2 regions of the Micrococcus sp. iso_229 genome follow, and region 2 is predicted to be linked to the other one. Evidence: predicted binding sites of a transcription regulator. Region 2 holds the regulator's gene; the other holds the start of a gene.

Region 1 (18,917 bases), 910 kb from region 2:
GTGCCCGGGGAGAGGCGGGGGATGCGCGCGATCGCCCGTGCCAGCGCGGTGCCCGCCCGCCCCGCACCGAGGATGCCGACGACGCGGGGCAGGGCATGCGCCGGTGCCGCCGCCTCAGACGAGCTCATTGCGCTGGCGTCCCAGCCCGGTGATCTCCACCTCGACGACGTCGTCGGGACGCAGCCACGGGCGGCGGCCCTCGGCGTCCCGGCGGGCCAGGGCGACCCCCGCGGGCGTGCCGGTCAGGATCAGGTCACCCGGGTTCAGGGTGATCAGCTGCGAGGCGTAGGAGACCAGCTCGGCGGGGGAGAAGACGACGTCGGCGACCCGGTCCTCCTGACGCAGCTCGCCGTTGACGTGCGTGAGGACGCGCGCATCCGCCGGGAACTCGTCCGGGGTGACCAGCCACGGACCCACGGGCGTCGAGGCCTCCCACACCTTGCCCTGCAGCCACTCGGAGGTGCGGCCCTGGAAGCCGCGCATGGAGATGTCGTTGGCCACCGCGTAGCCCGCGATGTGCTCGGGGGCGTCCTCGGCGGCGATGCGTCGGCCCGGCTCCCCGACCACGATGCACAGCTCGCCCTCGTAGTCGACCCGGTGGTCCTCCTCGGGAACCTCGATCGGGTCCAGCGCGCCCGTGAGGGACTGCGGGAACTTCGCGAACAGCGTCGGATGCTCGGGGCGCTCCAGGCCCGTCTCGTCGATGTGGTTCGTGTAGTTCAGGCCCACGCAGAACACCTTGGTGGGGAAGGGGACGAGCGTGTCGTAGACGAGGCCGGAGGTGTCCAGCAGGAGGGACCGGTCGGCCTGCGCCGCGCGGAGGGCGCCCTCCACCATCTCCCGCTGCTCCTCCGGCGTGGCGGTGAGGTACTCGCCGACGTCGCGACAGTCCGGCAGGGCGACGGCGCGCACGGCGACCTCGGGGTCCTCGGGGTGCACGGAGGTGATGACCGCGGCGAACGTGGCGCCGGGGTAGGCGGCGTCGGAGTCGGGCTGGCGGAACGTGGCGAGCTTCATGGGCCCATCCCATCACAGGGCGGCGGGTCCGGACCCGGGGCGGGCGGACGTGAGACGGTGAGGCCATGAGCACAGCCCCCACGCATCCGCCGCTCGACCTCGACCCGACCCCGGCCACCCCGATCGTGCTCGGGACCATGGCCTGGGGGTCCGTTCCCCCGCCGCCCCCGGACGCCGATCCGGGGGCGGGGCCGGAGGGGCCAGCGGGCGACGCGCAGGTCGAGGCGGCCGTGGAGCGCGCCCGCCGCGCCCTGCGCGCCGGGATCGAGGCCGGCGTCGACCTGCTGGACACCGCGGACATCTACGGGGCCGGCCGCTCCGAGGAGACCGTCGGACGGCTGCTGCACGAGCTGCCCTACGAGGAGCGCTCCGCCCTGAAGGTGCAGACCAAGTGCGGGATCGTCCTGCACGAGTCAGACCCGGCCGGGCGGCGCCTGACCCGCTACGACTCCTCGCCCGAGCATGTGCGCGCCTCGCTGGAGGGCTCGCTCGCCCGCCTCGGCGAGCAACGCGTGGACACCCTGATCATCCACCGGCCCGACGTCCTCACGCCCGTGGCCGACACCGTGCGCGCCTTCCTCGACGCGCGGGAGGCGGGCCTGGTCGGCAAGCTGGGCGTCTCCAACCTCGGCGTGGGCCGCGTCCTCGAGTTCCAGCGCGAGCTCGAGAGCCAGGCGGCGGACGGGACCGGGCTGGCGTGCGTCCAGGTCGAGCTCGGCCTGCACCACCGCACCCTCGTGGAGGCGGTCGTGCTCGCCAACCACCCGGACGCCCCCGCGGACGCCGACGCCGGGCGCCTCGGCCCGGTGTGCGCCGCCGAGGGGATCGAGCTGCAGGCCTGGGGTCCGCTGGGGCAGGGCCGGTTCAGCTCCGGCGACGACGGCGCGGCCGGCGTCGTCGGCGAGGTCGCGGCGGAGCTGGGCGTCAGCCGGGAGGCCGTGGTGCTCGCCTGGCTGCTGCGCCTGCCGTGGGGCGTGCGGCCCGTGATCGGCACCCAGGACCCGGAGCGCGTCGCCGCGTGCGCCGAGGCGGCTGCCGCGGCCGAGGCGATGGACTCCGCGCAGTGGCACCGCCTGTGGACCGCGGCGCGGGGCGCCGGCCTGCCCTGACGAGGCGCGACCGGCCGCGCGCCCTCCCGCCGGAGTGAGACCTGTGTCACACTGGGGCATGGACTTTGCGAACGTGGACCTCGTGACTCCCTGGATCCTCTACTGGCTGGCCTCACTGACCCTCGTGGTCGGCGGCACGCTCGTGGTCGTCGGCTTGTGGCGTGCTCGGCGGCACCGGCGCTTCGCCGCGACCCACGGCCGCAACCCGGAGATCGGGCTCCTCGAGGACACCCGCACCCAGCGCGGGGTCGGGGCTGTCGCGCTCGCGGCCGCCGTCGCCCTCGGCGCGACGGGCGCCGTCCTGCACGTCCAGGGTCTGGACGCGTTCCGCGGCAACCTCGAGGCGAAGTACGGCTACACCGCGGTGGACCGCATCCGTCAGTCCGGCCCCGGCTTCGTGGCCGATCTGACCCAGGCCGACGGCAGCGTGCTGCGCGACGAGATGATCCTGCTGGAGTCCTCGGGCGAGCCCGTCGTGGGGGAGGACATCTTCGCCCGTCCGGTCGAGACGCGTTGACCTTCCCGCCCCGGCCCGTCGGGCCTGATGCCGCGTCGGGGGCCTCTGTTAGCGTCGCCGCGTGAGCACCTCGACCGTCCGTCCCGCCCCCGCGTCCACCTACCGGCTCCAGGTGAGCCCGGATCTGCCGCTGGAGTCCGTGGCCGGGCTCGTGCCCTATCTGCGGCGCCTGGGTGTGGACTGGCTCTACCTCTCGCCGCTGCTCGAGGCCGAGCCCGGCTCCGACCACGGGTACGACGTCGTGGACCCCACGCGGCTGGACGCCGCCCGCGGCGGGGCCGAGGGACTGGACGCGGTCGCGCGCGCCGCGCACGAGGCGGGCATGGGCGTGCTCGTGGACATCGTGCCGAACCACGTGGGCGTGGCCACGCCCCAGGCCAATCCGGCGTGGTGGGACGTGCTCACCCACGGTCCCGAGGCGGCGCATGCGGCGTGGTTCGATGTGGACTGGCCGGCCGGCGACGGGTCCCTGCTCATCCCCGTGCTGGGAGACGGTCCCGACGGGGACGCGGACGCGGAACTGGACCGTCTCGTCGTCGACGCCGAGGGCGGCCGTCTGCGCTACTGGGACACCGTCTACCCCCTCGCCCCCGGATCGCTCGAGGCGGCCGAGGCGGAGACCGGGCTGCGCGCCGCGGAGGTCTTCGCGGCGGCGGACCCGGCGAAGGAGCCGACCGCGGAGCAGGCCCGCCTGGCCCGCGCCGTGCACGACCGCCAGCACTACCGGCTGGTCGGCTGGCGCCGCGGCGACGCCGAGCTGAACTACCGCCGCTTCTTCACCGTCACCACGCTCGCGGGCGTCCGGGTGGACGAGCCCGAGGTCTTCGACGCCGTCCATGCCGAACCCGCCCGCTGGGTCCGAGAAGGGCTCGTGGACGGGCTGCGCGTGGACCACCCGGACGGCCTGGCGGACCCGGCCGGCTACGCGCGGCGCCTGCGCTCCCACGTCCTGCCGGAGGGCTACCTCGTGGTGGAGAAGATCCTCGAGCCCGGCGAGGCGCTGCCCGCGGACTGGCCCGTGGACGGGACCACCGGCTACGACGCGCTCGGCGAGGTCGAACGCGTCTTCATGCATCCCGAGGCCGCGGGTGATGCGGCCGAGGACGCGCGCCGTCGTCGGGAATGGGACGAGGCCGTGGTGCGGGCCAAGCACGACGTGGCCACCGGCTCCCTCGCGGCCGAGACCGCCCGGCTGGTCCGGGAGGTCCGCGCCGTGCACGCGCTCGGTGCCCACCCGGATGAGGACGTGGCCGCCGCGTTCGCCGCCGTGCTCGCCCGCCTGCCCGTGTACCGCACCTACCTGCCCGTGGGCCTGGCCGTGCTCGAGGGCGCGCTGGCGGACGCGGCCGCGGCGGAGCCGGGCCTCGCCGACGTGCTCGGCGACCTGCGGCCCGAGCTGACCGACCCGGACTCGCCCGTGGCCCGCCGGTTCCAGCAGACCTCCGGCATGGTGATGGCCAAGGGCGTCGAGGACCGGTCCTTCTACCGGTACACCCGGTGGGCCAATCTGAACGAGGTCGGCGGAGACCCCTCCCACGTCGCCCTGTCCCTGGCCGACTTCCACTCCGCCCAGCAGGCGCGCCAGGCCGCCTGGCCGACGGCCATGACCACCCTGAGCACCCACGACACCAAGCGCGGCGAGGACGTGCGCGCCCGCATCGCCGTGCTCGCCGAGGAGCCCGACCGCTGGGCCGCCGAGCTCGCCGAGCTGACGCGCCTCCACCCGCTCGGCCACCCCGACGCCGAGCGGCTGCTCTGGGAGTCCATCGTGGGCGTCTGGCCCACGGACGGCACCGCACCGGAGGAGGAGCGGATCCTCGGGTTCCTGCAGAAGGCCTCCCGCGAGGCGGCCCTGGCCACCAGCTGGACGGACCAGGACCCCGAGTTCGAGGCCCGGCTCGCCGCGCTCGCCGCCGCCGTCACCTCCCCCGAGGGGCCTGCCCGGGGCGTGCTGCAGGCCGTCGCGGACCGCATCGCCGAGCCCGGCCTCGTGGTCCAGCTCGGCCACAAGCTCGTCCAGCTCGCCGCCCCCGGCGTCCCCGACGTCTACCAGGGCACGGAGGTGCCCTTCCCCACCCTCGTGGACCCGGACAACCGCCGCCCCGTGGACTTCGCGGCCCGGGCCGACCTGCTGGACCGCCTCGACGCCGGCCACACACCCGGCCTCGACGACCCCGCCGCCGCCAAGCTGGCCGTCGTCGCGGCGGTGCTGCGCGCCCGCCGCGACCGGCCCGAGCTGTTCACCGGCCACCGCCCGCTCGACGTCTCCGGCCCCGCCGCCGACCACGCGATCGCGTTCGACCGGGGCGGGGCGCTCGCCGTGGCCACCCGCTGGCCCGTCCGCCTGGCGGCCGCGGGCGGCTGGGGCGAGACCGTCGTGACCGTGCCGGCGGGGCGGTGGGAGGACGCCGTCACCGGCCACCCCGTCCACCCGGACGCGCGCGGCGCCGTGCGCCTCGACGAACTGCTCAGCACCCTGCCCGTCGCGCTGCTCGTCCCGGCGCACGCCCCGTCCGACCGCCGAGAGAGGACCGCCCCGTGACCGAGCCCCGTCCGGCCGACGCCCCCGCCCCGGGCCTGCACCCGATCGGCTCCGACCCCGTGGACCCCGCCGCGGCCGAGCGGGCCGCCGTCGACGCCGCGCGCGCCGTCCCCTACGCCGTATGGGCGCCGCACGCCGAGAGCGTCGACCTCGTCCTCGTCGACACCGAGCCCGGCGCCCTGCACGACGCCGAGGACCGCTGGCCCGTCGCCGCCGTCGTGGCCATGGACCCCGCCGCCGGAGGCTGGTGGACGCCCACGGAGGACCCGCTGGCCGCCCTCTGCCTCGACGCCGCCCAGCCGCCGGCCGACCCCGGCTACGGCTACCGCGTGGACGGGGCGGACCCCGTGCCGGACCCCCGCTCCCGACGCCAGCCCGACACGGTCCACGGGCCCTCCCGCCGCGACGTCGCCGGCCGCGCCGTCGCATGGCCCGACGAGGGCTGGGCCGGGCCGCCCGGGGTGGAGTCCGATCCGACCGCGCCCCAGGGCGGCGGCCTACGCGGCGCCGTCCTCTACGAGCTGCACGTGGGCACCTTCACGGCCGAGGGGACCCTCGACGCCGCCATCGCCCGCCTGCCGCACCTGACGGACCTCGGGGTCACCCACGTCGAGCTGTTGCCCGTGAACTCCTTCTCCGGCCCGCGGAACTGGGGCTACGACGGGGTGGCATGGTTCGCCGTCGACGAGTCCTACGGCGGCCCCGCCGCCTACCGCCGCTTCGTGGCCGCCGCCCACGCCGCCGGCCTCGGCGTGGTCCAGGACGTCGTCCACAACCACCTGGGCCCCTCCGGCAACTACCTGCCGGTGTTCGGGCCCTATCTGGGCCCGGGCGGCACCGGCTGGGGCGACGGCCTGAACCTGGACGGCGCCGACTCGGACGAGGTGCGCCGGTTCGTCCTGGACAACGTCCGCTTCTGGCTCGAGGAGATGCGCGTGGACGGGCTGCGCCTCGACGCGGTGCACGCCCTGCGGGACGCCCGCGCCGTGCACCTGCTCGAGGAGATGGCCGCGCTCGCGGACGGGATCGCGGCCCGTGCCGGCCGACCCGTGCCGCTCCTGGCCGAGTCGGACCTCAACGACCCGCGCCTGGTGCTGCCCCGCCAGGCCGGCGGGCTCGGCCTCGCGGCGGCCTGGAACGACGACGTCCACCACGCCCTGCACGTGGCCGCGACGGGGGAGACCCACGGCTACTACGCGGACTTCGCCCCGCTGGAGGCGGTGGCCAAGGTCATGGAGCGCACCTACTTCCACGACGGCACCCGCTCCACGTTCCGCAGCCGTGACCACGGGCGCCCCGTGCCGGACGCCGTCCCGAACCATGCGTGGGTGGCCAGCATCCAGAACCACGACCAGGTGGGCAACCGCGCCGGCGGCGACCGCACCGCGGCCGCCCTGTCCGAGGGTGCGCTCGCGGCCGAGGCCGCCCTGCTGCTGACCGGCCCGCACGTGCCGATGCTCTTCATGGGCGAGGAGTTCGCCGCGTCGACGCCGTGGCCGTTCTTCACCTCGTTCCGCGAACCCGAGCTCGGGGACGCCGTCCGGCAGGGACGACGCCGCGAGTTCGCCGCTCACGGCTGGGACCCGGCCGACGTCCCCGACCCGCAGGACCCCGCCACGCGGGACGCGGCGGTGCTGGACTGGGCGGAGGCCACGGGCGGCGCGGACGGCCAGGGCCGCGGGGTGCGCGTGCTCGCCGCCTACCGCACCCTGATCGGCCTGCGCCGCACGCTGCCCCAGCTCACCGACCCTCGTCGCGACCGTGTCCGGGCCGAGGTGGACGCCGCCCGGCGCCACGTGCGCCTCACCCGCGCCGGCGCGGACGCCGACGTCGTCCTGCTCGTCGCCCTCGGCGCGGAGCCGCTGCCCGTGCCCGCGGACCTGACGCGGGCCGAGCTCCTCGCCGGCCACGGCGACGACGGCCCCCTCGGCCCCGGCACGGTGCCGGCGGCGGTCCCGGCCCCCGGCTTCCTGCTCCTGCGCCGCTGAGCCGCGGGCGGCGTCAGTCCTCGTCCGCGGGCGGGACGGCGCGCAGCATGGTGGTCGTGGGGTGCAGCGCCACCGCGTCCTCGTCGCGGCGGGCCCGCAGCACCGTGTCCACGTAGGAGTCCACCACCTCCTGCAGGGGCACGGCCTGGCCGCGGGCCTCGGAGAGGTACCAGCGGTGCTCGAGGAGCTGGTGCATCACCTCGGCGGGCTCGAGCTTGGCACGCAGTTCGAGGGGCACCGAGCGGACCACGGGGTCGAACACCTCCACCACCCAGCGGTGCGCCGCGCCCTCGATGTCCATGTACGGGTCCCACTCCCGGCGGGCGGCCTCGATGTCCACGAGCAGCCGGCGGGCCTGGTTCTCCTGGACCTCGAGTCCCGTGAGGCGGGTCAGCCGACGGCGGTGGTAGCCCGCGTGGATCTCGACGGGCCGGGCGATCATCATCCCGGGGGCGTCGGCGGCGCGCAGTGAGTACTCGGCCAGCTCGAAGCCGAGCTCCTGCAGGCGGCGGACGCGGCGGTCCAGGCGCCACGGCTCGGCGCGGGGGAACAGCAGGGGCCCGGTCAGCTCGTCCCACAGCCGGCGGTAGGAGGCCACGAGCAGGTCCGGCGTGGTGACGGGGTCCACCTCCGGGTCCAGCAGCCCGCTGGCCTGCAGGTCCAGCAGCTCACCGCCCACGTTCACGGCGGCCACGTCCAGGTCGTGCTGGCGCTGGCCGTTGGACAGCCGCTCCCGGAGCTCGCCGGTCTCGGCGTCCACCAGATGGGCGGCGAACCCGCCCGCGTCCCGCCGGAACAGGACGTTGGACAGGGAGACGTCACCCCAGAAGAACCCCTCGAGGTGCAGTTCCACGAGCAGCGTCGCCAGCGCGTCCATGAGGCGTACGAGGGTGCGGCGCTCGAGGCGCTCCGAGAACACGGCGCGGTACGGCAGGGAGAAGCGCAGGTGCCGGGTCACGAGGGCGGCGGGCAGGGGCGTGCCGTCGTCCTCCGTGCGTCCGGTGACCACGGCCACCGGCACCACCGACGGCGCCGGGCTCCGCTCGAGCCGGCGCAGCAGCCGGTACTCGTGGAACGCGAGCTCCTCCGTGGTCTCCTTCACCGCCACGATGCCCCCGCCCATCCGGGCGAAGCGCACCACGTGACGGGAGATGCCCCGCGGCAGGGCCGCCAGCACCTCCCGCGGCCACGTCTCGAGGGGGAGCGCCCAGGGCAGGGCGAGCAGAGACGTCGCCGGGTCCTCGGTCGCGTCCCCCGACGGGGCGCCCGTGATGGTCAGTCGATCGACGGGGGAGGGGGTCTCGACGGTGTCCATGGTCACGATCCTTCCAGACAGGGCCGCTATGCTCGCCTGGCGCGGCGCGCCCGCTGCCCGCCGGCTCCGGTGCTCGACCCGGACCGACTGCCCCACGAGGAGGACCCTTGGCCCGGAACACGTCAGGCTCGCACACCTCGGCGACGGACGCCCGTGCGCGTGCCCGCCAGATCCAGGAAGAGCAGCGCAGGAAGGACCGCCGCCGCCGCACCGGCGTCATCTGGGGCTCGGTCCTCGCGGCGGTGCTCGTGATCGGCCTCGTCGTCGCGTTCGCGCTCACCCGCAACGGCGACGACGCCGCGGCCGCCGGCCCCATCCCGGCCGCGGCGAACGAGCAGGGCGGCATCGAGTTGACCTCGGCCACGGGCCTGGCGGAGGGCGCGGGAGAGCGTGAGGTCGACCCCTCGAAGATCGAGGTGCCGAAGCAGGCCGAGAGCTCCCAGCCCGAGACCCTGCCGAACACGGAGGCCCGCGGTGACGGTGAGCCGACGCGGATCGTGCTCTATGCGGACTTCAACTGCGTGCACTGCGCCGACTTCGAGTCCTCCAACGCGGAGCAGATCGAGCAGTGGCTCGAGCAGGGCGAGGTCACGGTCGACTACCGGATGGTGGACTTCCTGAGCGCCCCGAACAACCAGAACTACTCGGCCCGCGCCGCCAACGCCGCGTACTGCGTGGCGGACCAGAAGCCCGAGGCCTACAACGGCTTCGTGACCGCCCTGTTCGCCGCCTACGACGAGCACCAGGGCAAGGGCCTGGACAACGCGGCGCTCATCCAGCTCGCGCAGGAGCACGGCGTGGACATCTCCTCCTGCGTCGAGGACGGCACGTTCCGCTCCGCGGTCGAGCACACCACCCGCCAGGCGCGCGTCGCCGGCGTGGCCGGCACCCCGACCGTGTTCGTGGACGGCAAGAACTGGGCCCTCGACGGCGAGGACAAGACCTTCACCGACTGGGCGGGCGCCAAGATCGCCGGCTGACCCGGCGCCGAGGCCCGCGGGGCGTCCCCACACGGGGGCGCCCCGCGTCGTCCGCCCGGGCCTTGTACGCTGGAAGGGCTGGCCGCGGCACCCCCAGGTGCCGGCCGCAGGCCTCCTTAGCTCAGCTGGCCAGAGCAGCTGCCTTGTAAACAGCAGGTCGCCGGTTCGAATCCGGCAGGGGGCTCCACCCCACCGCGGGCCCGACGGCGCCGCGCACCTCCGCCGGGAGGGCGCGGCGCCGTCGTCGTGTCCGGCGTGGGCTGACGCTGGGGTTCCGCTGTGCCGGTCCGAGGCCATCCGCCAGGTCCGGCTGGCGGAACCGCCAGAGATGCCTCGACTATCCGCCAGACTTCGGCCCGCGGCCTCGCCGTGACGGAATCGTGACCTTACCGTGATCTCAGTCACCCCGGCCCGAGTCCCTCGGGCATCCGCATCCGGTGGCCCCGAACTCCGAGGAGATCCCGTGCAGTCCTCCACACCCCGCAGCACCCGCCGCCGCATCGGCGCCCTCGTGGCCGGCGCCGTCCTCGCCGGCGGGACGCTGACCTCGTCCCCCGCGCTCGCGGCCCCCTCCGGCGCCGCCCCCGCCGCACCGGCAGCCAGCCCGACCGTCGCCTCGCCCCTGGCGGCGGCGCAGGTCGAGGACCCGAACGCCGACGGCTACGACTCCTTCATCGTCACCTACAAGGAGACCGCCGCCAACGCCCACGCGAAGGGCCGCGCGAACGCCTGGGGCAAGGCCGCGAAGGAGGCCGGCGTCTCCGTGAAGGAGCTGCGTGAGACCGCGCTCGGCTCCCGCGTGATCACGGCGGACCGCAAGCTGGATCAGGCCGAGTCCGCGAAGTTCATGGCCGACCTGAAGGCCTCCGGGGCGGTCGAGGCCGTGGAGCCGGACGCGATCCTCACCGCCACCGGCCTGAGCCCCGTGGACGCCCTCTACTCGCAGCAGTGGGGCTTCACCGGCACCCACGGCATGCGGGTCCCCGGGGCGTGGGATCGCACGACGGGCTCCGGTGCGACCGTGGCCGTCATCGACACCGGCATCACCTCCCACCCGGATCTCGACCGCAACGTCGTGCCCGGCTACGACTTCATCTCCGACAGCGCGGCGGCACGTGACGGCGGTGGCCGCGACTCCAATCCGCGTGACGAGGGCGACTGGTACGCCGCCGGCGAGTGCGGCACCGCCGGCGCCTCCGACTCCTCGTGGCACGGCACCCACGTGGCGGGCACCGTCGCGGCCGTGGCCGACTCCCAGGGCGTCGTCGGTGTGGCGCCGAACGCAAAGATCCAGCCGATCCGCGTGCTCGGCAAGTGCGGCGGCTCGCTGTCCGACATCGCCGACGCGGTCGTGTGGGCTGCCGGCGGCACGGTGGCGGGCGTGCCGGCCAACCCGAACCCGGCGGACGTCATCAACATGTCCCTCGGTGGCTCCGGCATGTGCGGCACCACCTACCAGAACGCGATCAACGCGGCAGTCTCCCGCGGCGTGCCCGTCGTCGTGGCCGCGGGCAACGAGAACCAGCCCGCCGCCAATGTGCGCCCGGCCAACTGCCAGAACACCATCGTGGTGGCCGCCTCCACCTCGCAGGGCGCCCGCGCCTCGTTCTCGAACTACGGCTCCGCCGTGGACGTGACCGCCCCGGGTGCGAACATCATCTCGACCGTGAACAACGGCGCCACCACCCCGACGACGGCCGGCCACGCCGCCTACAACGGCACCTCGATGGCCACCCCGCACGTCGCGGGCCTGGCCGCCCTGCTGCTGGCCGCGCAGCCCAGCCTCACCCCGGCCCAGGTCGAGTCCACCCTCAGGTCCACGGCCCGCTCCATGCCGGTGACCTGCTCCGCGGGCTGCGGCGCCGGCCTGGCGGACGCCTCCGCGGCGGTCTCCTCCCTCGGCGGCGCCCAGACGGAGCCCGGGCCGGCTCCGGTGGCCTCGCTGATCGTCAACGGCGGCTTCGAGTCCGGCAGCACCGGCTGGACCGGCACCCCGACCGGCTTCGTGCGCACCGACGCGGCCAAGGCCGCCTCGGGTCAGGCCTTCGCCCAGCTGAACGGCGTGGGCCGCCGCAACACCGCGACGGTCGAGCAGAAGGTCACCGTGCCGGCCTCCGGCGCCACGCTGACCTATGCGCTGCAGGTGGACACCGCGGAGACCACCGCCTCCCGCTCCTACGATCTCCTGGACGTCCAGGTCGTGACCGGCGCCACCGGCACATACACCGTCGCCTCGCACTCCAATCTGGACAAGGGTGGCTACGCCACGCGCACCGTGGACCTGTCCCGCTTCGCGGGCACGACCGTGACGCTGCGCTTCCGCGGCACGGAGGACTCCTCCGCGGCCACGACGTTCCGCATCGACGAGGTCGCCGTGACCGCGCGCTGACCGCCCTTCGGCTCTCGATGGCCGCTCCGCCGCGCGCGGGGCGGCCATCGTCCGGGTGGACAGGCGGCGCCGCCTGAGGTATCGTTCTTCGAGTTGTCACCCCCATGGGGCGACGCCCGGATCTTTAGCTCAGTTGGTTAGAGCGTTCGCTTCACACGCGAGAGGTCGCTGGTTCGAGTCCAGTAAGATCCACCACAGCAGGGCCCTCCTCCGGGAGGGCCCTTTCGCGTTCCCGGGCCGCGGCGCCGTCGGCCCCGGCGGAGGAGGCGTCGGCGTGGTTGGATGGACGCGCGGCGGGGCTCGGCCCACCGCCGTGGCGCGTCCAGCGCCCGCATACGGAAGGAGAGGGTGAGCCGCATGGAGCAGGAGGGCACCCAGGAGCCGGCGCGGTTCGACCCCCGCATCGCGGAGCCCCCGGCCGTCCCCACGCTCATCCCCGTGCTGCGCCCGGCCGGTGCCGAGGACGCCGCCGCTGCCGGCGACCTCGACCCGGAGGACCCCGGCCTGCTCGACCTCGACCCGGCGGAATCGGCCCACCCGGCCGCGGTCGCCGTCGAGCCCACCGAACCGCTGCCGCCCGTGGTCCGCCCCGCCGCCGCCGATCCGGCCCCGGCGCCGGAGCCGGAGCCAGAGGAATCGGCCGAGCCGGAGGCGGAGACGCTGCCGGAGCCGACCGCGGACGCGCCCCTGACCGAGCCGCCGCTGTCCGAGCAGGTGCCCACCTCCGTCCTGGCCCCCGCGGAGGCCGACGGGGCCCTGCCCGCCCCGGACGTGATCCCCGCGCCAGACATCACCGTCCCGGACCCGGTGGTCCCCGTGGGCCCGCCCGAGAAGCGCGGGCGTCGGCGCGGCCGGCGCTCCCGCGAGGTCTTCGTCGAGAACCTGCCGACGCAGGCGCTCGTGCTGGCCGACCGCCTGCACTCCTCGCCGTACGGGCGCCGCATGCGCTCCACGCTGCAGCAGCGCCGCGCGGAGGCGCAGGCCCTCGAGGCCCGCACCACCCTGGACTTCGCCCTCAAGCTGGGCGAGACCATGTTCAGCTTCGGCGCGGCCTCGCTGGACGTGGAGACCTCGATCATCGTGGCCACACAGGCCTACGGGATCCTCGAGACCGAGGTGGACCTGACCAACCAGTCCATCTCCCTGAACTACGCGCCCGACTCCTCACGCGGCGAGGCACCGTTCACCCTCCAGCGGGTGGTCCGCTCGTCCTCGGTGAACTTCGAGGGGCTCGTGGCCGTCCACCGGCTGGTCGAGGAGATCGCCGCGGGCGAGGTGGACCGGGCCGAGGCCCAGCGCCGGCTCGTGGAGATCCGGCATCAGCCCAAGCCGTTCCCCGCCGTCTTCGAGGTCCTCTTCTCCGGCGTGTTCGTGGCCTGCTTCGTGCCGTTCATCGGGGGGACCTGGACAGGCGCGGCCCTGGGCATGGTCTCCACCTGGCTGGTCTTCTGGCTCAAGGTCCAGGCGGACAAGGCGCGCTTCCCGGAGATCTTCTCCACCATGTTCGGGGCGATCACGGCCACGGTGATCGCGCTGATGGCCTACGCCCTCGACCTGCCGGTCAACCCGGCGCTGGTGATCGCCGGCGGCATCATGATGCTCCTGCCCACGGCGAGGTTCGTCACCGCGGTGCAGGACGCCATCCACGGCTTCCCGGTGACCGCGGCGGGCCGCTTCCTCTCCGCGCTGCTCGTGTTCGCCGGCGTGATGGCCGGGATCATGATCGCCGTGGGCATCGGGGATCTCGTGGGATTCGAACAGCTGGACCTGGCCGAGGCGGGGACGCTGAGCTATCCGCCGCTGCTGCTGCTGGGCCTCGTGGTGGCCGCGGGCATGGCGGACGCGGTGGTGGAGCAGTCGCGGTGGCCCCAGATCCTGGCCTGCGGTCTCGTGTCCGGGGCCGGCTTCGGCGCGTACCTGGCAGCGCAGCAGATCGGGGTCAGCGACCGGCTGGTGCCCGCGGTCGCCGCGGCGGCGGTCGGGTTCCTCGGCCGCCTGGTGGCCCAGCGGCTCGCGGCCCCGGCGCTCGTGATCGTCCTGCCGTCCATGCTGTTCCTGCTTCCCGGACTCACCATGTTCCGGTCCGTCTACGGGTTCACCGTGGAGACCGGGGCCACGCTGCTGGGCGTCGAGGGACTCTTCAACGCCGCGGTCATCGTCGTGGCGATCGCGGCCGGCGTCGCCTTCGGCAACACCCTGGCCAAGCCGATCACCGACCGGATGGGCACGCTGCTGCCCACCGAGCTCGTGATGCATCAGCGCGGCTGACCGGCGGCCCGGCTCAGTCGGGCAGGCGCCAGTCCACCGGATCCGCGCCGGCCACCTCGAGGAGCCGGTTCACCCGGCTGAACGGCCGGGAGCCGAAGAACCCGCGGTGGGCGCTCAGGGGCGAGGGATGCGGGGACTCCACGACGCCGGCCCCGGCCGCCGTCAGCAGCGGCGCCATGCGCCGCGCGTCGGCTCCCCACAGCAGCCCCACGAGGGGGGTGCCGCGCGCGCAGAGGGCCCGCACCGCGGCCTCCGTGATCTGCTCCCAGCCGAGGCCGCGGTGGCTGCCGGGTGCGCCGGCCCGCACGCTGAGGGCGCGGTTCAGCAGCAGCACGCCCTGGTCCGTCCACGCGGAGAGGTCGCCGTGGGCGGGCGGGGTGATGCCGAGGTCGTCGTGCAGCTCCCGGTGGATGTTGGCTAGGGAGCGGGGCAGCGGCCTCACGTGGCGGTCCACCGCGAAGCTCAGGCCGATCGGATGGCCCGGCGTCGGGTAGGGGTCCTGGCCCAGCACGAGGACGCGGACGTCCGCGAACGGCTGGCGGAACGCCCGCAGGATGTGCTCCGGTGCGGGCAGCACCTGCTCTCCGGCTGCCCGGCGGGCCCGCAGCCGCTCGCCGACCTGCTCGAACGCGGCGGCCTGCGGGGCGAGGGCCGCCTCCCAGCCCGGATCCAGGGGCGCGATGAATTCCATGCCCCGAGGGTAGACCGGGTGGGTACAGTGGCCGCCATGTCCCACCCCACGCCCGTCTCGCCCGATCCGGCCCCGGACGAGGGTGCCCGCGCGCGGGCGCGGCGGGACGAGCTGACGGACCTGGAGCGTGCGGTCCTGGACCTGGAGGCCGCCACCTGGCGGTACGGCGGGGCCAAGGACCACGCCGTCCGCGAGCGTCTGGGGCTGTCTCCGACCGCCTATTATCAGGTGTTGAACGGATTGCTGGACCGTGAGGCCGCCCTGGCCTACCGACCCCTGCTGGTCACGCGGCTGCTGCGCAGGCGCGGCACCCGCAGCCGGGCCCGGAGGGGACCCGCGGATCCGGCGCCGTCCACGCCCGCTTCCCGCCAGGAGAACTGACCCATGGCCTACCAGCCCGACCGCTTCGACGAGGTCCCCGAGTACACGGACCAGCGCGGCGCGCACCGCGAGTCCTTCGCCGCCGCCGGCGCGACCGCCACGGGCGGGGGTCGCCGCCTGAGCCCGCTGCTCTGGGTGGCCGGCCTCGTCCTGCTCGCCGGCCTGTTCGTGGGCGTCGTCCTGCCGTGGCTCACCGGCGACCGCTCCGCGCCCGTCGCCGCCGAGAGCTCGACGACGGCCCCGGCTGCCGCGCCGTCGACGTCGGCCTCGTCCGTGTCCTCCTCGGCGTCCTCCGCGCCGGCGTCGACTGCATCCGCGTCCGAGTCCGCCACCCCGTCCGAGGACGCGGCGGAGGCGTCCCGCTCCGCGGCCGCGGCCGAGTCCTCGCGGGCGGCGCAGGAGGCGGCCGCCGCCGAGGCCGCCGAGTCGTCCCGTGCCGCCGCCGAGGCACAGGCGTCGGAGGCCTCGCGTTCCGAAGCCGCCGCGCAGTCCGCCGAGGCGTCTCGGTCGGCGGCCGCCCAGGCGGCGGAGTCCTCGCGCGCCGCCGCGTCCCGTTCGGCCGCCGAGGCGTCCCGTTCCGCCGCCGCGGCGGAGGCCTCGCGCTCGCAGGCCGCGGCCGCGTCGAGCTCCCGTGCGGCCGCACAGTCGGCGGCCGCGTCGAGCTCTCGTGCAGCCGCACAGTCCTCGGCCGCGTCGAGCTCCCGTGCGGCCGCGCAGTCCGCGGCCGTGCGCGGCACCCACGTCACCGTGTACAACGCGACCCGCACCCAGGGACTCGCCGCCTCCTACGCGCAGCGGCTCACGAGTGCCGGCTACACCTCGGTGGAGGCGAAGAACTGGAGCGGCTACGGCATCCAGTCCTCCACCGTCCTGTACAACGGCTCGGCCAACAAGGCCGCCGCCGAGGCGGTCGGCAAGGAGCTCGGCTTCCCGGTCATGCAGACCCCGAACCTGCAGGTGAACGGCGTCGCGGTGGTCGTCACCGGCTGATCCGCCCGTCGCGCGGCCGTGCCGGCCGCGCACCGCTCACGGCCCCCGGCGGGGCGCCTCCCGAGGCGCGCTGCCGGGGGCCGTCCGCCGTCGGCGGAAGGGCGGCCTCCCGCACCGCAGACCTTTTGCACTCTCCCGGTGCGAGTGCTCATAATGGGGTTAGCACTCCGAAGGCGCGACTGCCAGCCGTACCCCGGTCGGCCCGGCGCCGTGGAGGAGGACCTGTCCACCGGTGAGGCCCCCAGGGGCCGTCCGTCGCGGGCATCGGCGCGGGTCAGCCACCAGCAGTAGGAAGCCGACGTCCAGAAAGGACCTGCACATGGCCAAGACCATCGCATTCGACGAAGAGGCCCGCCGCGGCCTGGAGAAGGGTCTGAACACCCTGGCCGACGCCGTGAAGGTGACCCTCGGCCCCCGCGGCCGCAACGTGGTGCTGGAGAAGAAGTGGGGCGCCCCCACCATCACCAACGACGGCGTCTCCATCGCCAAGGAGATCGAGCTCGAGGACCCGTACGAGAAGATCGGCGCGGAGCTCGTCAAGGAGGTCGCCAAGAAGACCGACGACGTCGCCGGCGACGGCACCACCACCGCCACCGTGCTGGCCCAGGCGCTGGTCCGCGAGGGCCTGCGCAACGTGGCCGCGGGCGCCGACCCGCTGTCCCTGAAGCGCGGCATCGAGAAGGCCGTGGAGGCCGTCACCTCCGAGCTGCTCTCCGCCTCCCGCGAGATCGAGACCAAGGACCAGATCGCGGCCACCGCCTCGATCTCCGCCGCGGACAAGCAGATCGGCTCCCTCATCGCCGAGGCCCTGGACAAGGTCGGCAAGGAGGGCGTCATCACCGTCGAAGAGTCCAACACCTTCGGCCTCGAGCTCGAGCTCACCGAGGGCATGCGCTTCGACAAGGGCTACATCTCCGGCTACTTCGTGACCGACGCGGACCGCCAGGAGGCCGTCCTCGAGGATCCCTACATCCTCATCGTCAACTCGAAGATCTCCTCCGTGAAGGACATGGTGGCGATCCTCGAGAAGGTCATGCAGTCGGGCAAGCCGCTGCTGATCATCGCCGAGGACGTCGAGGGCGAGGCCCTGGCCACCCTCGTGGTCAACAAGATCCGCGGCACCTTCAAGTCCGTGGCCGTGAAGGCCCCGGGCTTCGGTGACCGCCGCAAGGCCATGCTCGCCGACATCGCCATCCTCACCGGCGGCCAGGTCATCTCCTCCGAGGTGGGCCTGTCCCTGGAGAACGCGACCCTCGACCTGCTGGGCACCGCCCGCAAGGTGGTCATCACCAAGGACGAGACCACCATCGTGGAGGGTGCCGGCGACGCCGAGCAGATCGCCGGCCGCGTGGCCCAGATCCGCTCCGAGATCGAGAACACCGACTCGGACTACGATCGCGAGAAGCTGCAGGAGCGCCTCGCCAAGCTGGCCGGCGGCGTGGCCGTCATCAAGGCCGGCGCGGCCACCGAGGTGGAGCTCAAGGAGCGCAAGCACCGCATCGAGGACGCCGTGCGCAACGCCAAGGCCGCGGTGGAGGAGGGCATCGTCGCCGGCGGCGGCGTGGCCCTGATCCAGGCCGGCGCCAAGGCGTTCGGCGGCCTGCAGCTCGAGGGCGACGAGGCCACCGGCGCGAACATCGTGAAGGTCGCCATCGAGGCCCCGCTGAAGCAGATCGCCTTCAACGCCGGCCTGGAGCCCGGCGTCGTGGCGGACAAGGTCAAGACCCTCGACGACGGCCACGGCCTGAACGCCGCCACCGGCGAGTACGAGGACCTGCTGGCCGCCGGCATCAACGACCCGGTGAAGGTGACCCGCTCGGCCCTGCAGAACGCCGCGTCCATCGCGGGCCTGTTCCTGACCACCGAGGCCGTCGTCGCGGACAAGCCCGAGAAGGCCACCGCCGGCGCCGAGGGCATGGACCCGATGGGCGGCATGGGCGGCATGATGTGATCAGCCGCTGAGCCGGCCCGACCCGTTCGGGCGCCCAGCCTGCGAGGCCCGTCTCCCCGTCCGGGGAGGCGGGCCTCGCCGCGTCCCGGGCCGGCACCGGGGCGCCCCGCTCAGGCCGACAGCGCGGCTCGTTCCGCCGCCAGATTGCGGCGGGCGGCGGCCTCCCAGCGTGCTCGGCCGGGCGCGGTCCGATACAGCCGCCCGGCGTCCAGCAGGGCGTCCAGCACCGCGCCGCGACCGCGGGCCCAGTCCGCGTCGGACACGTGCGCGTAGTCCCGCCGCACCGCGGCCGCGTAGCGGGCGTAGGCCTCGGGGGAGCGGCCGAGGACCTCGAGGTCCGCGTCCGAGAGCACCGCCCCGGCCGCGTCGTGCGGGGCGGGGTCATGGGCCGCGGTGAGCAGCACGAGGCGTGCCACCTCGTCGACGACGTCGGCCGGCACGGCCAGCCGCGGATCGGTGAGCACCTCCCGGGCCAGGGCGGCCGAGTCCGCCTCGTCCTGGCCGGCGGGCGCGGTGGGGTCCCCGGCGTAGACGGCGTCGTGGAACCACGCGGCCAGGCGGACCGCACGCGGATCCGGCCCGGTCTCCGCCCCCGCCCGCTCGAGCAGGTCCACGGACTCGAGCACGGCGAGCAGGTGGGCCGGGTCGTGGTAGTGCCGATGCGGCTCCGCCCAGCGGGCCAGCAGATCGCGTCCCGCCGTCGTCACCGCATCCGGGCTCGCCGCCGTGCCCTCGAACAGCCGCGCCCAGCGCCGGGCGAGGACGACGTCCCGCTTCTC
Region 2 (8,316 bases):
TGCCCTGGTCCGTGGACGGGGTGGACTACGCCCTGAACATGATCGACACCCCCGGGCACGTGGACTTCACCTATGAGGTCTCCCGCTCGCTGGCCGCGTGCGAGGGCGCGATCCTGCTGGTGGACGCCGCCCAGGGCATCGAGGCCCAGACCCTGGCGAACCTCTACCTCGCCATGGAGCACGAGCTGGAGATCATCCCCGTGCTCAACAAGATCGACCTGCCCGCCGCGGATCCGGACCGCTACGCGGCCGAGCTGGCCTCCCTGATCGGCTGCGAGCCCGAGGACGTGCTGCGCGTCTCCGGCAAGACGGGCGTCGGCGTCGAGGAGCTGCTGGACCGCGTGGTCCGCGCCATCCCCGGCCCGGAGGGGGACGCGGACGCCCCGGCCCGCGCGATGATCTTCGACTCCGTGTACGACACCTACCGGGGCGTCGTCACGTACGTGCGCGTCGTGGACGGCCGGCTCTCCCCGCGGGAGAAGGTCCGCATGATGTCCACGGGCACCACCTACGAGCTCCTCGAGATCGGCGTCTCCTCCCCGGAGCCCGTGCCCACGAAGGGCCTGGCCGCGGGCGAGGTGGGCTACCTCATCACCGGCGTGAAGGACGTGCGGCAGTCCAAGGTGGGCGACACGGTCACCAACCACGCCCACCCGGCCGAGCAGTCCCTGGGTGGCTACGAGGACCCCAAGCCCATGGTGTTCTCAGGCCTCTACCCCATCGACGGCTCGGACTATCCCGTGCTGCGTGACGCCCTGGACAAGCTCAAGCTCAACGACGCCGCGCTCGTCTACGAGCCCGAGACCTCGGTCGCGCTGGGCTTCGGCTTCCGCGTCGGCTTCCTCGGTCTGCTGCATCTGGAGATCGTGCGCGAGCGCCTCGAGCGCGAGTTCGACCTCGACCTCATCTCCACCGCGCCCAACGTGGTCTACGAGGTCACCCGGGAGGACCGTGAGGTCGTCACCGTGACCAACCCCTCCGAGTTCCCCGAGGGCAAGATCCTCGAGGTGCGCGAGCCCATGGCCTCGGCCACGATCATCGTGCCGGCCGAGTTCATCGGCGCCGTCATGGAGCTGTGCCAGGCCAAGCGCGGCAACCTCAAGGGCATGGACTACCTCTCCGAGGAACGGGTGGAGATCCGCTACTGGATCCCGCTGGCCGAGATCGTGTTCGACTTCTTCGACCAGCTCAAGTCCCGCACCAAGGGGTACGCCTCGCTGGACTGGAAGGCCGACGGCGACCAGGCGGCCGACCTCGTCAAGGTGGACATCCTGCTCCAGGGCGAACAGGTGGACGCGTTCTCCTCCATCACCCACAAGGACAACGCCTATGCGTACGGCGTGATGATGACGGGCAAGCTCAAGGAGCTGATCCCGCGCCAGCAGTACGAGGTGCCGATCCAGGCCGCCATCGGCTCGCGCATCATCGCCCGCGAGAACATCCGCGCGATCCGCAAGGACGTGCTCTCCAAGTGCTACGGCGGCGACATCTCCCGCAAGCGCAAGCTGCTCGAGAAGCAGAAGGAGGGCAAGAAGCGCATGAAGATGGTCGGCCGGGTCGAGGTCCCGCAGGAGGCCTTCATCGCCGCCCTGTCCTCGGACGGCGCCGGCGCCGACCAGGCGGCGAAGAAGTAAGTGCCCGCCCTGCCCCTCGGCGAGCCCGTCCCCGACGACGGCCGGCTGCCGGCCGACGTCGGGCAGCGGGTGCGCGCGGCCGCCGGCGACGGCGCGGCGCGCACCTTCAGCCTGTACGTCCACGTGCCGTTCTGCACCGTGCGCTGCGGCTACTGCGACTTCAACACGTACACGGCCGTCGACCTCGGCCCCGGCGCGGGTCGTGGCGACTACTGGGAGTCGGCGGTCACGGAGCTGGACTTCGCCGCGGACGTGCTCGCGTCCTCGGACGTGCCAGCCCGCCCGCTGCACACGGTGTTCTTCGGCGGCGGCACGCCCACGCTCCTGCCGGCCGCGGACCTCGTGCGCATCCTCCAGGCGGCGGTGGACCGGTTCGGGATCGCGCCCGGCGCGGAGGTCACCACCGAGGCCAACCCGGACACCATCACCCCGGAGTACGCCCGTGAGCTCGCGGCCGGCGGCTTCACCCGCCTCTCCCTGGGCATGCAGTCGGCGGTGCCGCACGTGCTCGCCACGCTCGAGCGCACCCATCGGCCCGAGTCCGTCCCCGCCGCCGTCGCCGCGGCCCGGGAGGCCGGCCTGGAGGTGTCCCTGGACCTGATCTACGGGACCGCGGGAGAGTCCCTCGCCGACTGGCGGGCCACGCTCGAGGCCGCCGTCGCCCTGGCCCCGGACCACGTGAGCGCGTACTCGCTGATCGTGGAGGAGGGCACCAAGCTCGGGGCCCAGGTGGCCCGCGGCGAGGTGGCGGACGTGGATCCCGACGACCAGGCGGACAAGTACCTGCTCGCCGAGGAGCTGCTCAGCGCCGCCGGCTACCGCTGGTACGAGGTGTCCAACTGGGCGCGGGACCCGCAGGGGTCCGGGGTCCACCGCGCGCGGCACAACGTGGCGTACTGGGAGGACCAGGACTGGTGGGGGATCGGCCCGGGCGCGCACTCGCACCTCGCCGGCGTCCGGTTCTGGAACGCCAAGCACCCCGCCGCCTACGCGCAGCGGCTGGCCACGGGGGTCACCCCCGCCGTGGGCCGCGAGCGGCCCGACGCCGACGCGCGGCGACTCGAGCGCATCATGCTCGCGGTGCGCACGGTGGACGGGCTCCCGACCGCGGAGCTCGTCTCGGAGACGCCGGGGGAGGCCGCACGGATCCGCGGGGCGATCGCCGAACTCATCGCCGCGGGCCTGCTGGACGGGCGTGCCGCCGTCAACGGCAGCATCGTCCCGACGCTCGAGGGGCGGCTGCGCAACGACGCGATCGTCCGGGCTCTGGCCGGCTTCTGACCGGCCGGCCCCGGGTCAGCGCAGGATGCGCAGGTTGAACGGGTACCGGAACGGACGGCCCTTGGACACGTGCGAGGCGCCCATCACGCCGTAGACCGCCATGGCGGCCCACGTGAGCGCGCCGAGGATCGCGAAGATCGGGCCGACCACCGGCAGCAGGGACAGGAAGAAGAACAGGAGCGTGATGAGCGTGGGCGGCCCGGAGAAGTTCAGGGCCTCCCGCGACTCCTGCGAGGTGAACGGGCCGCGGTCGCGGTAGAGCAGCCACACGACCAGGGGGCCGAGCACGCCGAACGCCAGACTGAGGTGGGCCAGCGCCGCGCGGTCACGGTCCTGCTTCGCCGTGAGCGGGGCGCCGCGGCCGCCGGCCGAGACGAGCCAGGCGGGCGGGTCGTGGCCGGTGCGGCCGGCGTCGGGCTGCGCGCGGGTGTTCACGAGGGGCTCCTCCTGGATCGCGGGACCCGCGCGCCGGGGACCGGGCGCAGGGCATGGGCCAGCATAGCGCGGGCGGGCGGTGGCCGCGCCGAGATCAGTGCTCGGGTGCGGCGGTGAGGAAGTCGATGAGCTCCTCCACGCGGCCCAGCAGGGACGGCTCGAGGTCCGCGTACGTGGTGACGTGGGAGAGCAGCCGCTTCCACCCCAGCCCCGTGGCCTCCTTGCTCCCGTGCGGCCAGCCCAGTCCCCGCAGGATCCCCGTCTTCCAGTCCTGCCCCTTCGGCACGACGGGCCACGCGGGGATGCCGAGGACGGAGGGCTTGATGACCTGCCAGACGTCCACGTAGGGGTGGCCGAGGATGAGCACGTTGCCCGCGGCCCCTGGCACGCGCATGGCCTCGGCCGCGAGGCGCTCCTCCTTGGACCCGGTGACGAGGTGGTCCATGAGGATCCCGAGCCGGCGCCGCGGGCCGGGGGCGAACGTGCGGATCGCCCCGGCGAGGTCGTCCACCCCGTGCAGGGGCTCCACGACGATGCCCTCGAGACGCAGATCCTCGCCCCACACCTTCTCCACCAGCTCGGCGTCGTGCACGCCCTCCACCCAGATGCGTGAGGCGCGGGCGGTGCGGGCGCGCGCCCCCTCGACCCGTCGCGAGCCGGAGGCGGTGCGGGCCGGCGCCGCCGGGGCCGCGGCGGCCGGGGGGACCAGGGTCACGGGCTCGCCGTCGATCCAGAAGCCGCCGCCGAGGGGGAAGCCGCGGCGCACGCCGCGGCGGTCCTCCAGGACCACCACGTGCACGCCGCCGGAGCGCTCGATGCCGATCACGGCCCCGGTGAACCCGGAGGCCACGTCCTCGACCACCGTGCCGGGGGCGGCGGGCACATCGGGGACGGTCCGGGTGGGGCGGCGCGTCAGGTCGTCGTGGCCCGCGGGGCCCCAGCTGCTCCAGTCCATGGGAGATCACGGTAGCAACGGGGCGGGCGATCACCGTGAGCGAAGCCGTGCGGACCGGTCGGGCCGTCCCCCGGGTCGGACGGTAGCATTGGCACTTGACCCGCCGGAGTGCCAGTCAGGGGCACCTCCGGGGTCGCCCCGGATCCCGACGGACCAGAGGAGGACCGAGATGTCGGAGCAGCCCCGCCGCCTGCAGGTGCTCCAGGCGATCGTGGAGGACTACGTGGCGCTGCGCGAGCCCGTGGGCTCCAAGGCGCTCGTGGAACGGCACGCCCTGGGCGTGTCCTCCGCGACCGTGCGCAACGACATGGCTGCGCTCGAGGAGGAGGGCCTCATCGTGGCCCCGCACACCTCCGCCGGGCGCGTCCCCACGGACAAGGGCTACCGCGTGTTCGTCGACCGCCTCTCCGAGGTGAAGCCGCTGTCCCCGGCGGAGCGCCGGGCCGTGCGGACCCTGCTGGACCCGGAGACGGACACCGAGCACATGATGGAGTCCACGGTGCGCCTCCTGGCCCAGCTGACCCAGCAGGTCGCCGTCGCGCAGTTCCCCCACGAGGACGGCTCCACGATCCGCCACCTCGAACTGGTCTCCCTCACGCCCACGCGGGTGCTCGTGGTCCTCATCCTGTCCACGGGACGGGTGGACCAGCGGCACGCCGTGCTGGACCGGCCGGTCGACGAGGCGGAGCTGTCCGTGCTCCGCGGCCTCCTGCTGGACGCCCTGCTGGGGCTCGGTCCGGTGTCGGCGGCCACCGTGGTGGACGACGTCGTCACCCGGGTCCGCCCGGAGCACCGGCAGTCCGCCGCCCTCGTGGCCGCGGCCGTCCACGACCTGCTCGAGGCCGGCCGGCAGGACCGCATCGTCCTGGCCGGCACCGCCAACCTGGCCCGCTCCCCGGGGGACTTCGGCGCGTCCATCGGGCCGATCCTGGAGGCGCTCGAGGAGCAGGTGGTGCTGCTGCGCCTGCTCACGGAGATGGAGCAGGACGCCCACGGGGTGTCCGTGCGGATCGGGTCCGAGAACGCCGGATCGCTCGCGGACACCTCGGTGGTCGCGGCCGCCTACGGCCCCGGCGCCGTGGCGAAGCTCGGCGTCATCGGCCCGACCCGGATGGACTATCCGGGCACCATGGCCGCCGTCCGGGCGATCGCCCGCTATCTCTCCCGCATCCTGACCACCTGACGCGCCTCCGCGCGTCCTGGCGGGCCCCGTCCCGCACCGCCCCACGTCCCGCTCGCCCCGAGAGGAATCCCCACCGTGACCGACCACTACGAGACGCTCGGCGTCAGCCGTGACGCCAGCACCGAGGAGATCCGCCGCGCCTACCGCAAGCTCGCGCGCACCCACCACCCGGACGTCAACCCCGACCCGGAGGCGGCCGAGCAGTTCAAGCGCATCTCCCACGCCTACGAGGTGCTCTCGGACGAGGGCCGGCGTCGGGCCTACGACACGACGGGCAATGAGAACGGCCAGGCCGGCTTCCCGGGCGGCTTCGGCGGGGCGGGCGGCTTCGGGGGCTTCGCCGACATCTTCGAGACCTTCATGAACGCCGCCGGCCAGGGCGGCCGCGGCGGCCCCGCCAGCCGCGCCCGCCGCGGCCAGGACGCCCTGGTGACCGCGCGGATCGACCTGCGCGACGCCGTCTTCGGCGGCGAGCAGACCATTGAGCTGGACACGGCCGTGCGCTGCGAGCGGTGCGAGGGCTCATGCTGCGAGCCCGGCACCCAGCCGGAGACCTGCCAGACCTGCCACGGCCACGGCATGATCCAGCGCCCCGTGCGATCGCTGCTGGGCACCGTCATGGCCACCGAGGCCTGCCCCGCCTGCCAGGGGTTCGGCACCGTCATCCCGACGCCCTGCCACGAGTGCGACGGGCAGGGCCGCGTCCGCACCCGGACGCCGCTGACCCTGCGCATCCCCGCGGGCGTGGACGACGGCACCCGCATCCACCTCGCCGGCCGCGGCGAGGCCGGCCCGGGCGGCGGCCCGAACGGCGACCTCTACGTGGAGATCGCGGTCCGCCCGGACGAGACCTTCCGCCGCGAGGGCGACCACCTGGCCACCACCGTGACCGTCCCCATGGCCGCCGCGGCCCTGGGGACCACCGTCACGCTGGACACCCTGGACGGCAAGCAGTCCGTCAGCCTGGACCCGGGCGTGCAGTCCGGCCACGTCGAGGTCCTCCAGGGCCTGGGCGTCGGCCGCCTGCGCGGGCAGGGCCGTGGTGACCTCAAGGTGGACGTGGTGGTCACCACGCCCACCGACCTGGACGACGAGCAGCGCCAGCTCCTGGAGCGCCTGGCCGAGGTGCGCGGCGAGGAGGTCGTGCACGGCGCACCCCAGGCCAGGGGCATGTTCGCCCGGCTGCGGGAGAACCTGAGGAACCTGTGACCGCCCCCCTGTTCCACCTCGAGCCGGGCGCCCTGGCCGGCGCGAGCGCCGGCGTGGAGGTCGTCTTCGGTGGCCCCGAGGCCCGCCACGCCGCCGCGGCCATGCGCCTGGCCCCCGGGGAGGCCGTGATCCTGGCCGACGGGTCGGGCACGCTCGGCCACGGCACCGTGCTCGCGGCCGCCCCGGACGGGGTGTCCGTGCGGCTGGACGCGGTGGCGGAGGAGCCGGCACCCACCCCGGCGCTCGTGCTCGTCCAGGCCCTCGCCAAGGGCGATCGGGACCTCATGGCGGTCCAGGCCGCCGTCGAGCTCGGCGTGGACGCCGTGGTGCCCTGGGAGGCCGAACGCTCGATCGTCCGCTGGAAGGGCCCCAAGGCCGCCAAGGCCCGCCAGAAGTGGGCGGACACGGCCCGCGCGGCCGCCAAGCAGGCGCGTCGCGCCCGGGTGCCCGCGGTCCGGGACCACGTCTCCGGGACGGCGGTCGCCGGGCTGGTCCGGGACGACGACGGCGGCCGGCTCGTCCTCGTGCTGCACGAGGACGCGGAGCACGGGGTGTCCGCGGTGCCGACGGAACGACTCTCCGCGGCCGCCGAGATCGCCGTCGTCGTGGGCCCCGAGGGCGGGATCGGCCCGGCCGAGCTCGAGGCCTGCGTGGCCGCGGGGGCCGTGCCGGTGCGGCTCGGCCCGCACGTGCTGCGCGCCTCCACGGCCGGCCCCGCCGCCCTCGCCGTGCTCCAGCACCGGCTCGGCCGCTGGTGAGCCCCGGCAGGACCGCGCACCGACGCCTAGACTGGATTCGATGTCCCGCCCCCGCGACCCCGAGGTGATCCGCCCCATCGTGACCGTGCCCCCCACGACCCCGACCCCGCCCGCCACTGCGCACGAGGGCGTCGCGTTCGAATCCGCCGACCTCATGGTCCGCACCCTCGGACCGCAGGACGCCCTGCTGCGGATCCTCGGCGGCGTGTTCCCCACCGTGGACGTCACGGTCCGCGACCAGCGGCTGGACCTGGCCGGGCCGGTGGCCGACGTGGCCACGGTGCGGCGCGTCGTCGAGGACCTGCGCTCGATCGCCCGCCGCGACCAGGCGGTCACCCCCGAGGTGATGGGCCAGGTCGTCCACCACGTCCGCGGAGCCGCCACCGGGCGCGGCGCGGGTCAGCTGCACCTGGACTCGATCCTCTCGGGCCGGGGTCGCCGCATCCGCGCGAAGACCCTGCACCAGCAGGACTACGTGGAGGCGATCGACCGCTCCACCGTCGTCTTCGGCGTCGGCCCGGCCGGCACCGGCAAGACCTACCTGGCCATGGCCAAGGCCGTGCAGGCGCTGCAGGCCAAGGAGGTCAACCGGATCATCCTCACCCGCCCGGCCGTCGAGGCCGGCGAGCGGCTCGGCTTCCTGCCCGGTGGGCTCTCCGAGAAGATCGACCCGTACCTGCGTCCCCTGTACGACGCGCTGCACGACATGATCGAGCCCGAGTCGATCCCGCGGCTCATGGAGGCCGGGACCATCGAGGTCGCCCCGCTGGCGTACATGCGCGGCCGCACCCTGAACGACGCGTTCGTGATCCTCGACGAGGCCCAGAACACCACCGGCGAGCAGATGAAGATGTTCCTGAC

What was found. Region 2 encodes HrcA, which represses chaperone genes, less so after heat shock. Its sites were predicted from a motif close to TTNGCACTCGNNNNNNNCGAGTGCNAA; they were not measured.
Region 1: the regulator HrcA is predicted to act here: its motif matches at 16,347-16,373, upstream of groL (chaperonin GroEL).

What each region holds. Positions count from the first base shown of each region.
Region 1 covers NZ_CM176514.1:371,174-390,090, forward strand. The annotation lists gene AC3RKA_RS01760 (NADPH-dependent F420 reductase) at 1-128, opposite strand, end outside; gene AC3RKA_RS01765 (fumarylacetoacetate hydrolase family protein) at 115-1,017, opposite strand; gene AC3RKA_RS01770 (aldo/keto reductase) at 1,083-2,126, shown strand; gene AC3RKA_RS01775 (hypothetical protein) at 2,185-2,643, shown strand; gene treY (malto-oligosyltrehalose synthase) at 2,705-5,185, shown strand; gene treZ (malto-oligosyltrehalose trehalohydrolase) at 5,182-7,173, shown strand; gene AC3RKA_RS01790 (DUF4032 domain-containing protein) at 7,187-8,488, opposite strand; gene AC3RKA_RS01795 (DsbA family protein) at 8,596-9,468, shown strand; tRNA gene AC3RKA_RS01800 (tRNA-Thr) at 9,579-9,655, shown strand; gene AC3RKA_RS01805 (S8 family peptidase) at 9,932-11,857, shown strand; tRNA gene AC3RKA_RS01810 (tRNA-Val) at 11,976-12,052, shown strand; gene AC3RKA_RS01815 (threonine/serine exporter family protein) at 12,215-14,125, shown strand; gene AC3RKA_RS01820 (uracil-DNA glycosylase) at 14,139-14,816, opposite strand; gene AC3RKA_RS01825 (DUF3263 domain-containing protein) at 14,853-15,197, shown strand; gene AC3RKA_RS01830 (LytR C-terminal domain-containing protein) at 15,201-16,187, shown strand; gene groL (chaperonin GroEL) at 16,507-18,138, shown strand; gene AC3RKA_RS01840 (DUF4031 domain-containing protein) at 18,249-18,917, opposite strand, start outside.
Region 2 covers NZ_CM176514.1:1,284,961-1,293,276, reverse strand. The annotation lists gene lepA (translation elongation factor 4) at 1-1,634, shown strand, start outside; gene hemW (radical SAM family heme chaperone HemW) at 1,635-2,915, shown strand; gene AC3RKA_RS06030 (DUF4870 domain-containing protein) at 2,931-3,350, opposite strand; gene AC3RKA_RS06025 (DUF3097 family protein) at 3,445-4,305, opposite strand; gene hrcA (heat-inducible transcriptional repressor HrcA) at 4,475-5,488, shown strand; gene dnaJ (molecular chaperone DnaJ) at 5,564-6,697, shown strand; gene AC3RKA_RS06010 (16S rRNA (uracil(1498)-N(3))-methyltransferase) at 6,694-7,455, shown strand; gene AC3RKA_RS06005 (PhoH family protein) at 7,496-8,316, shown strand, end outside.